Regions from separate parts of the Bacillus sp. EB V-12 genome, predicted to be linked through region 3. Evidence: riboswitches for the same ligand, from Rfam matches in the RefSeq annotation. Region 3 holds a riboswitch; each other region holds the start of a gene.

Region 1 (3,288 bases), on a different contig from region 3:
TTTCATCTTCATTTGATCGCTGGGTAAGTTCTTTCGTGTCTGATCACCCAGCACAATTAGAATGGACAACTTTAAAGGAATTAATCCATGAATATACAACATCACATACAAATGATACGTTACCAGCATATATTTCTTCAGCTTTAACATATTACGCCCAACGCGTTTCAACTACAAACAGTTCAGAGATTGTTATTTTTGAAAACCCTACAATCTCGTAATCTATAATAAAAAAGCACTGGTTACAGTGCTTTTTTATTTATACTTATTTAACAAATGATCATATTCCATCCAAAAGTCGGTATACATACTTCGCTCAAACTCATTTAAAATTATCTTTTCACTTGATTTATTGAATAATTCTTTTGCCTGTAGCGCAAAAGAAACAATTTGTTTTCTATATTCATTTTCATTTACTTCTATATGAAGCCCTTCATAGTATATAGCCTTTTGATCAGTAGAAATAACTTTGACAAAATCCTTTAAAACCACATTTTCACCTATATGGTTTATAGTCCAATGAATTGAAATTGGGCATCCTAACATGAGCATAGTGCCACATCCGTGCAAAATAAGCCCCTCTTCATTTTCAATATCACAAATATATTCTTTATCTAAAGTTCGTAACAGAGCTAAAGCTGATTCACTTATTCCCCATTCCTCATCCATACCTGTTTGTGTAATAATCGTTCCATCCACATTTAAATAAATTTCCCCGTGAGAACATAAATCTTCCTGCTCATTAAACAACCACTTTTGATTCTCAATATTTATAATAAAATTTTGTGGTACCATTACAAATTCCCCTTTTATAAAAATATTTATTTTTCATATTATTTATAATCAATATCATACATTTCATCCCACATATCTATTATAAATCCGTTTAATATTTTAAAAACACAGATAAAAAAGATATTGACACTACAATTTTACAGTGCTAACATTCAACATGTAATTGAATATGTTCTCTGTTAGGTGAGGCTCCTGTATAGAGAAACGCTGCTGCCCAAAAATGTCGAGAGACGCCAATGGGTCAACAGGAAAGGTCGGAATGAAGGCCTTTTTTAATGTAGCTGGTTTCAGTACCTATGCTATACAGTGCTAAAACTCAACGAGGGAGAGGTGCATGTATTTTGTCATACACAAAAACTGTTTTTATTTATGTCTACTAACAGTCTTTGTTGTGGACTCTTTTAACTGCGAATTCAGACCTTTACTCGTTTTGAGTAAAGGTCTTTTTACGTCTATATGCACCTTACTATGAAACAAACATAGCATATTCAGAAACTACTAAATTGTACGGAGGTGAGGAACAGTTGGCAATTGATGATTCGGCCCAGATACCCATACGTTTTACATTCATATTTCATCATGTAGGTAGGAAAGAAACTGTTCCTCACCATTTCAAATAGTTAGGTAACAGATTGTTTCCTCCTTCATGACAGAGGAGGAACTACCGATGTTTAATTTACAAAGACAAGAAACAAAGCATGCTTATGAGCAAGATAGCATGAAAACAAATAACGAATTATTAGTGGAGGTTGCAACACAAGATGTAAGCTCTGCGTTAAAACTTTTAGAAACAACACAAGATGGATTATCTAAACAAGAAGCGTCTCGTAGACTTTCTTTATATGGTCCGAACGAAATAGCTCATAATAAAATGGCACCGTGGTACATTCAATTTCTGTCGGCATTTAAAAATCCATTTATTTTCGTTTTATTAGCTCTTGGAGCACTCTCCTTTTTCACGGATGATATGCAAGGAACAATTGTCGTATCTGCAATGGTACTACTTAGTGCAACAATTCGGTTTTCCCAAGAATTTCGTTCTCAAAAAGCTGCCGATAAGTTAAAGGCTATGGTTCGAACAACTGCGAGCGTATTTAGAATAAATGGATTTGTACATGAAACAAAAAATGTAACGAATTTAAATCGAAATTACACAACAGAAATTCCAATTGAGGAACTTGTACCTGGCGATATCATTTCCCTTTCAGCCGGTGATATCGTTCCAGCTGATGTGCGTATTGTATCCGCTAAAGATTTATTTGTTAATCAATCTTCTTTAACAGGGGAAGCACTTCCTGTAGAAAAATACGAACACTGCTACCATACAGAAAATAAGCATATCTTACCGACAAACATGAAAAAAAATTACAATCCACTCGATATGGAAAACCTTTGTTTCATGGGAACAAATATTGTAAGTGGTAGCGCAAAAGCTGTTGTCATCTCAACAAGTACCGATACGTATTTCGGCTCTTTAGCCAATAAGGTAATTGGAAAGCGTGTAGAAACAAGCTTTGATAAAGGTGTAAACAAAGTAAGCTGGCTCTTAATTACATTCATGCTTATTATGGCACCTATTGTCCTTCTCATTAATGGATTCACAAAAGGTGATTGGCAAGAAGCTTTCTTCTTCGCTATTGCCGTCGCTGTCGGCCTTACACCTGAAATGTTACCGATGATTGTAACTGCTAATTTAGCTAAAGGTGCCGTTAACATGTCTAAACAAAAAGTAATTGTAAAACAGCTAAATTCTATTCAAAACTTAGGTGCTATGAACATTCTTTGTACAGATAAAACCGGAACTTTAACAGAAGATAAAGTTGTCCTTGTTCGTCACTTAGATCCCAAGGGAAATGAATGCAATCGCGTCTTGCAATTTGCCTATTTAAATAGTTTCTATCAAACTGGATTGAAAAATTTAATAGATAAAGCTGTTATTAAGCATACAGAGGAAAACAATACATTTAATCCATCAGCTTTTCAAAAGCTAGATGAAATTCCATTCGATTTCGCCCGCCGGCGTATGTCAGTCATCGTAAAGGATATTTCAGGTGAACATACAATGGTTTGTAAAGGTGCCGTAGAAGAAATTTTATCAATTTGTAACTACACTGAAGTGGATGAAAAAATCGTTCCACTCACCGAGGAAATACGTTCAAATGTCAAAAAACTAAGTGAGACACTAAATAGTGAAGGTATGCGGGTTATTGCTGTTGCTTATAAAAAAGATAGAAGAATAAATGATACAGAGTACGCAGTAAAAGACGAAACTGATATGATTCTCGCTGGATATATCGGCTTTTTAGATCCACCGAAACCATCTGCAGCAGCTGCAATTCAAGCATTACAAAAACATGGTGTACAAGTGAAAATTTTAACTGGCGATAACGAAATTGTTACAAGAAAGGTTTGTATAGAAGTTGGATTAGATATCTGCGAACCAATCCTCGGTTACGAGATTGATTCTTTACCAGATAAAGCATTAGCAAAACT
Region 2 (3,288 bases), on a different contig from region 3:
ATAAAAGATAAAGAATTATCTGTGTGTCCTTATAATAATTGATTGTTGTGAATTCTATTTGAACTTCATATGAAAATCTCGTTTATTTTCTGACAACTTTGTGAACACGAAAAAATGATTATCTAAAACTATGTTGAAATTAATTCACTTCATGATAAAAGTTATTATTTTCATCAACTTTTATCATTATATCTTGTCGAAATATTTATATATTTAAAATTGAGTTCGACATAATTTTATTTATTATAATACTGTTTACAAAAACAAAAAGAAGGTGTCACCAAGTCAAAGTTCGACTTATGCAACATCCCTCTTCCCAAACTATTTATAGCATATTTATTAATATTTCAGGTCTTCCCCAATTCATTTCTTCACAAACAAATCTAAGTTTTTCTTCATCCATTGTGTGTAATCCTTCTTCTAGTGAACATGAAATTGGAACTTCACAGTGAATTTGGGCTAATTGTAACGAAATATTTAAGTTCTCTAAATCACTTTCAATCTTCGTACGCTGCGCTTTTGTTAATGATTCTACATTTTCTAGTACAGCGGATACTGTTCCGTGCTCTTGAATAAGCTTATACGCTGTTTTTTCACCGATACCTTTTACACCTGGATAATTATCACTTGTATCTCCCATGAAAGCTTTTGCATGGACGATTTGCCACGGCTCTACACCTTTTTCTTCCATGATTTTCTCCGGTGTGTAATATTCGTAATTTCCAATTCCTTTACGCAGAAGCATAACTGTAACGTTCTTATCAACAAGTTGAAGTAAATCTGTATCACCAGTTAAAATATAAACTTCAGCTTCATTGCAGTATTGTTTTGCAAGCGTACCGATACAATCGTCCGCTTCGTAGCCTTTCATACCGATAACTGGAATGGATAATTTCGCAGTCATTTCTTGCACTAAATCAAATTGAGGAATTAATTCTTCTGGTGGCGCTGCACGATTTGCTTTATAATTCGAGAACGATTCTGTTCTAAATGTCGTACTTCCCATATCCCAGCATGTAACGATATGTGTTGGTTCGATCGCTTGCGTAGCTGTTAACAAGTGTTTCATATAACCATGAATCCCGTTCGTAGGGGTTCCATCTTGTCGTTTCATAAATTGTCCGTAGACACTTGTTGCGTAAAAAGCACGAAATAATAGTGCCATACCATCAACTAATAATACTTTTTTCATAATTCCTCTCCTATTAAAAAAATAATAACCTCACGTTATCACGTAAGGTTATATAAATAGATTACCATTCTACGTTTTTGCTCAACTTTGTCTATTATACATTGTTTTTGTATATTTAGCACCATTAACACATTAAGACATTCTACTACAACAAGTATGCAATATGCCTGAATACGTATTTTTTCCAGTAGAAACAACGATAGCTTTTGCATTTCCACTAACGATATGCGAACCTTTAAAACATACATTTTCAAGCTCAAGTGGATTATAATCTTTCATCCGTTTTAATGGAATAAATCGTTTACGTTCAAGGTGATAGCAGCTCTCAAACTTCTCTATATTCGCTTCGTTTCCCGTTAACACAGACTCATTCACTAATAAATCATCTGCATAAATAATACGTACATCAGCTGGCACAGCATCTCCAGCCGAAAGAAAAATCATATCTCCAGGTACAAGTTCTTGCACTGGTATCTCCATCATTTTCAGTTCACTATTTAACCCTGTACTACTAGAACATTCTACTCTAGATACAGTAATCGTTTCACGTTGTAATTCATCACACACACGTTGTTTTGAAAAACCTGGAATCATGCCACCAAGCTTCATCATTACTTCTGCGAGAAGTGCTCTTTTTGAAGTTAGTTCATTTCGGCCATATACTTGAATACGTTTTTGCGCCTCTTTCATTGATAGTCCGTCTCTTGTTGTTTTAAAATATGCAAATACAGATTTTACATCTCTTGTTGCAATTTCAATTAATAAATCTTTATTTTTTTGGAGCATTGTTTGTTCTTTTATTGATTTTTTACTTAGTTTATATGACGTGTTACCCACAGTTTTGTTTGCATATAACATATTATCGTCTCCTCCTTTACAACATAGGAAGAAACGCTTTGTTTCTCAATTTATCCACTTTACTGTGAAAGTGTCTCGCGCTTTATAAACGCTACATTGTGATAAATATAGAGGGAGGAACAAATCGTTTCCTGCCTACATCATATATTTTTGATTTGAAGTATATGGGTAACGGAACCGAGTCAGAATTTGACATGCTCCTCACCTCCTCGTTTAATTTTATAGTTTATACTATGAAATTACTCATAGCTTGGTAACAAAAAAGACCCCTACCCTTAAGAGAGTAGCGGCCATTACATACACAAATAAACGATTTCTAATATAATTAGAAATCTACGGACCTCTCCCTCACCGAGTTTTAGCACTGTATAGCATAGGTACATTACCAGCTACGTTAAGAAAAACCTTAATTCGATCATTCCTGTTGACCCATTGGCGTCTCTCGACATTTTTGGGCAGTAGCATTTCTCTATACAGGAGCCTCACCTAACAGAGACTTATTTTCATTACATTGAAAATGTTACTCTTATTTAAAATAGATGTCAACCGTAGCCTACAATTTTTTCAAAAGGTATGGCAAACTAACATATATAAAGTGTAACTTTAATCAGTGGAGGTTTTGTTCATCCCCCACTGATTATTAGCCCTCACCAATCGGGCTTTTACGGGATAAAATAAAAAACTTTACGTTTAAACGTAAAGTTTTTAATAAGTTATACAACCAGCAATTACAATCCCAATTGAAATTGATAAAAACATAAGAAAAAGACCAACTGCTTGATTATCTTCTTCGAGACTTTTGTTTATATTAAAGCGTGGTGTAAGCCACTCAGCTAAATAAAAGACGATAATTTGAGCCAAAATCCCAACTGCTCCCCACGAAATCATATCAAGAAGTGAAATTGAATTAGCTGCTGTCGAATATAAAACAACAGCTAACCCAAGTAATCGTCCTCCAAGCACATAGCTTACCGCCTTATTTCCTTGAGCCATTAACTTAAATTCCTTTACTTTCGTTGTCACTTCCATCAAGAACAGACCTATACATAAAAGGCCGAGTGTTACTACTAAATATAATAAAAAATTAATCATTTTTTCCCCTCCTTTTTATACCTACCGGTAAATAGTACGATTCATTTCCTGTAATCTTTTCTCCCGCACGAATACCGATACTACTCGCTTTTCCAGCAATTAAAAACGAACCAAACACATATGACAGTTTCTCGATCCCTTTTTCT
Region 3 (3,288 bases):
ATTATATGGCATTGGCTGGAGCAGAAAATATTGAATTTACTGATATATTAACTGTGGAAGAATCGCTAAAACACCTTAATGGGCATCAAATTGCAAGGTTCCCTGTTGGCACAAAATTTGAGTATAGCAATACAGGATATTTTTTATTGTCACTAGTGGTAGAGAAGGTAAGTGGCAAGTCCCTACGTCAGTTTGTAAAGGAACGTATTTTTGAACCTTTACACATGAAAGACACAGCGATTGTGGATTGCTACCCAACTACTATTTCAATTGCTAGTGGATATTCGAGGAATGAGCAAGGAACATATAAAATCTATGAAAGCCCTTGGGAACATACAGGGGATGGGGCAGTTCATACAATAGTTGAAGACCTGGTAAAATGGGGAGAAAATTTAACTACAGTTACCGTTGGTGGAAAAAATCTCGTTAAAAGAATGAGCGAAATAGGTCCGAAAATTTCTTCAACTGGGGATACAATTATTGACAATGAAGATTATGCTTTTGGGTTAAGGCTTGTTGAAGGTTTTAACTTTCGATACTTGGAACATTCAGGAAGTTGGGCAGGTTACCGCTCACACTTCATGCGGTTTCCAAAAGAATATTTGTCTGTTGTGGTACTAAGTAACTATGATGAATTTGACTCTAAAAAATATGCTAATGAAATAGCAGGAATTGTTTTAGAAAAATAAAAAATAGGGCTTAGAAGACAGTATCTGAATTTGGTTAACCACACGTTGTTTTAGGTGTAATTGATTTTGAGAACGGAAGGCAAGCATAAATTTATGCTTGCCTTTTTTCGTATTAAAATGAACATAGATATTTGTATTCATACAGTTAAAAAATTAATTAGAAATTCTTTAAATATAGATTACTCAATGAGGTTGAATGTAATATTTTTCTAAAAAATATTACATAATATATATTCTAATTATTAGACTTAATTTTGTTGAAAATTGAAATATTAATTAATATTCCTATTGCTATTAAATTAACCATTAAAGAGCTTCCACCAAAACTTACAAATGGAAATGGGGTACCTGTAAGAGGAAATAGTCCTGTAATACCACCTAAATTTACAACAGATTGCATACCGATCATACATCCTATACCAATCGCTATAAAACTGCCGAATGGATCTACACATAATTGTGCAATTTTTAAGGAGCGAAGTACTATAGTCAAAACTCCAGCCAATAGAATAAATACACCAATAAATCCTAGTTCTTCAGAAACTATTGCCATTATAAAATCAGTGTGTGGTTCTGGAAGATAACCTGTTTTTTGTATACTATTTCCAAATCCACGACCAGTGATTCCTCCAGAGCCAATGGCAATAAAAGAATTTACAAGCTGGTATCCATTTCCTTGCGCATCAACAAAGGGATTGAAAATCGTAGTAATACGTATCTTTTGAACTTCTGATAAACTATATTGAATCAAATAATATAAAATAGGTAACCATAAAATAGAACCGATGGTAGTTCTTTTGATTAGTAGATTTATATTTATTCCTGAGCAAAGAAATATGCTAAAACCTATACCTAATATTAAAAGTGCAGATCCTAAATTTGGTTGTTTAAAGATAAGAAAAAAAATTGTAGCTAAAAAAAATAAAAGTTTTCCCATACTACTCCAGTTATTTTTAGCTTGTTCTTGTCGTAGTGCAAAAAAACGGGCTGTTACAAGTATTGTTCCTAATTTAAGAAATTCAGCTGGCTGTATTCCAAAGATCCATGATTGAGCATTATTTACCACTTTTCCTTTCCATAAAACCATAATTAATAAAAAAATCCCCCCAACCATAATACAGATAGAGATTATTCGTTTTTTCCATATTTCATATGGGAGTAAAGCACAAACTATTAACCCTATTGTTCCTAAAAGTAGCTTTGTTAATTGAGAATCAACAAAATGTCTACTGTTATAACCATAATGTTGGACAGCGACAATGGAGCTTGCACTATACATCATGACAATACCTAAAGTACATGTTATGAATAGAGGAAGGAGCAATAGATAATCGAGTTTTAATATTTTTTTCATTTTAATATCCTCCTGATTTAAAACAAAACATAATATTACATTTGCTAATGAATAGAATCTTGTTCTCGTCAATTAATAAATATGACTTGTGTTTAGGAAGATTCTATCGCTTACTCCCTGTTTTTTTTACGCAAAAATCCCCCTAGTATTTAACTAGAGGGATTTAAAATGGCATGACTAAATAAGGCTTTTCTCCCCCTAGTAGAGCTTTGGCACTATACAACGTAAAGTAATGAAAATTCATTACTTAGCTATCTTAAGAAGAGCCTTAATCCGACAATTCCTGTTCTACCCATTGGCGTCTTTCGACATTTTTGGGCAATAGCCTGTGTTTGTATAGGAGCCTCACCTAACAGGTTCAGCAATATAAATTTTATGTATTTGTTTCGTGTGGCAAGCATAAATATATTTTTTTTGATTGTCAAGTAACCGTATTGCTAATTTTATATATTTTATTGTTTTATAGCCCTTTGAGAAATGATGTACGAAAATGTATGTAATCATTTCGTATAAATACATATTTTCGACTTGTAGTGTATAGTTCGATTAAGTAATTTAATCATATAAATTTGATAAATGGTAAAGAAGATTTTAATCATAAAAGAAGATTTTTTTAAGAATGTTCTTTTGATATACAGAATGACTAATTATTCATCTTCTGTTATAAAGTTGGAATTTGATTAAAAACAATAAGGTTCATATGTTTTATAACGTTTGTTCGAATTAAATCTATTTGAATTCTATGTTTTTTAAGAGGAATTTTAAATTTATAATAAAATATAATTTCATTTTCTATAAAAGATTTTTTATGAATGGAATTGAAAGTCAGTTGACAAATATTAAATTCTGGTTTAAATTTTGAAGTAATTCAATAAGCTTTGTTAGGTGAGGCTCCTGTATAGAGAAACGCTGCTGCCCAAAAATGTCGAGAGACGCCAATGGGTCAACAGGAACGGTCGGATTAAGGCCCTTCTTAATGTAGCTGGTTATAAAAACCTATGCTATACAGTGCTAAAACTCAACGAGGGAGTGGTATACGATTTGATAGAAAGGCACCTCTGTGATTTTGGCAGAGCTGTCTTAATAATCATTTATTTGTATTGTAAAAAACCTTTACTCCTTTTTGAGTAAAGGTTTTTCTGTTTAATGTTATTTGTTTTATCTTGTCTATATTCAAAAAGGAGGTAATTCTAACTAATGAATTGATTGCAATGTAACTGTTATTGATCTAATAAAAAATTTAAG

What was found. A riboswitch is a leader RNA that binds a small molecule or an ion and turns the genes downstream of it on or off. The one in region 3 is predicted to bind magnesium.
Region 1: linked by a shared signal. The riboswitch ahead of mgtA (magnesium-translocating P-type ATPase) and the one ahead of ACZDYH_RS27720 (FtsW/RodA/SpoVE family cell cycle protein) in region 3 are both predicted to bind magnesium.
Region 2: linked by a shared signal. The riboswitch ahead of ACZDYH_RS10735 (P-type ATPase actuator domain-containing protein) and the one ahead of ACZDYH_RS27720 (FtsW/RodA/SpoVE family cell cycle protein) in region 3 are both predicted to bind magnesium.

What each region holds. Positions count from the first base shown of each region.
Region 1 is NZ_JBUXJL010000001.1:499,314-502,601, reverse strand. It holds gene ACZDYH_RS02695 (DUF3932 family protein) at 1-221, shown strand, start outside; gene ACZDYH_RS02690 (hypothetical protein) at 256-795, opposite strand; M-box (ykoK) riboswitch at 964-1,129, shown strand; gene mgtA (magnesium-translocating P-type ATPase) at 1,463-3,288, shown strand, end outside.
Region 2 is NZ_JBUXJL010000002.1:783,776-787,063, reverse strand. It holds gene ACZDYH_RS10740 (5'-3' exonuclease) at 326-1,192, opposite strand; gene ACZDYH_RS10735 (P-type ATPase actuator domain-containing protein) at 1,325-2,050, opposite strand; M-box (ykoK) riboswitch at 2,386-2,551, opposite strand; gene ACZDYH_RS10730 (DUF350 domain-containing protein) at 2,756-3,142, opposite strand; gene ACZDYH_RS10725 (glutathionylspermidine synthase family protein) at 3,135-3,288, opposite strand, start outside.
Region 3 is NZ_JBUXJL010000017.1:22,177-25,464, reverse strand. It holds partial or broken gene ACZDYH_RS27725 (serine hydrolase domain-containing protein) at 1-689, shown strand, start outside; gene ACZDYH_RS27720 (FtsW/RodA/SpoVE family cell cycle protein) at 925-2,043, opposite strand; M-box (ykoK) riboswitch at 2,231-2,407, opposite strand; M-box (ykoK) riboswitch at 2,914-3,079, shown strand.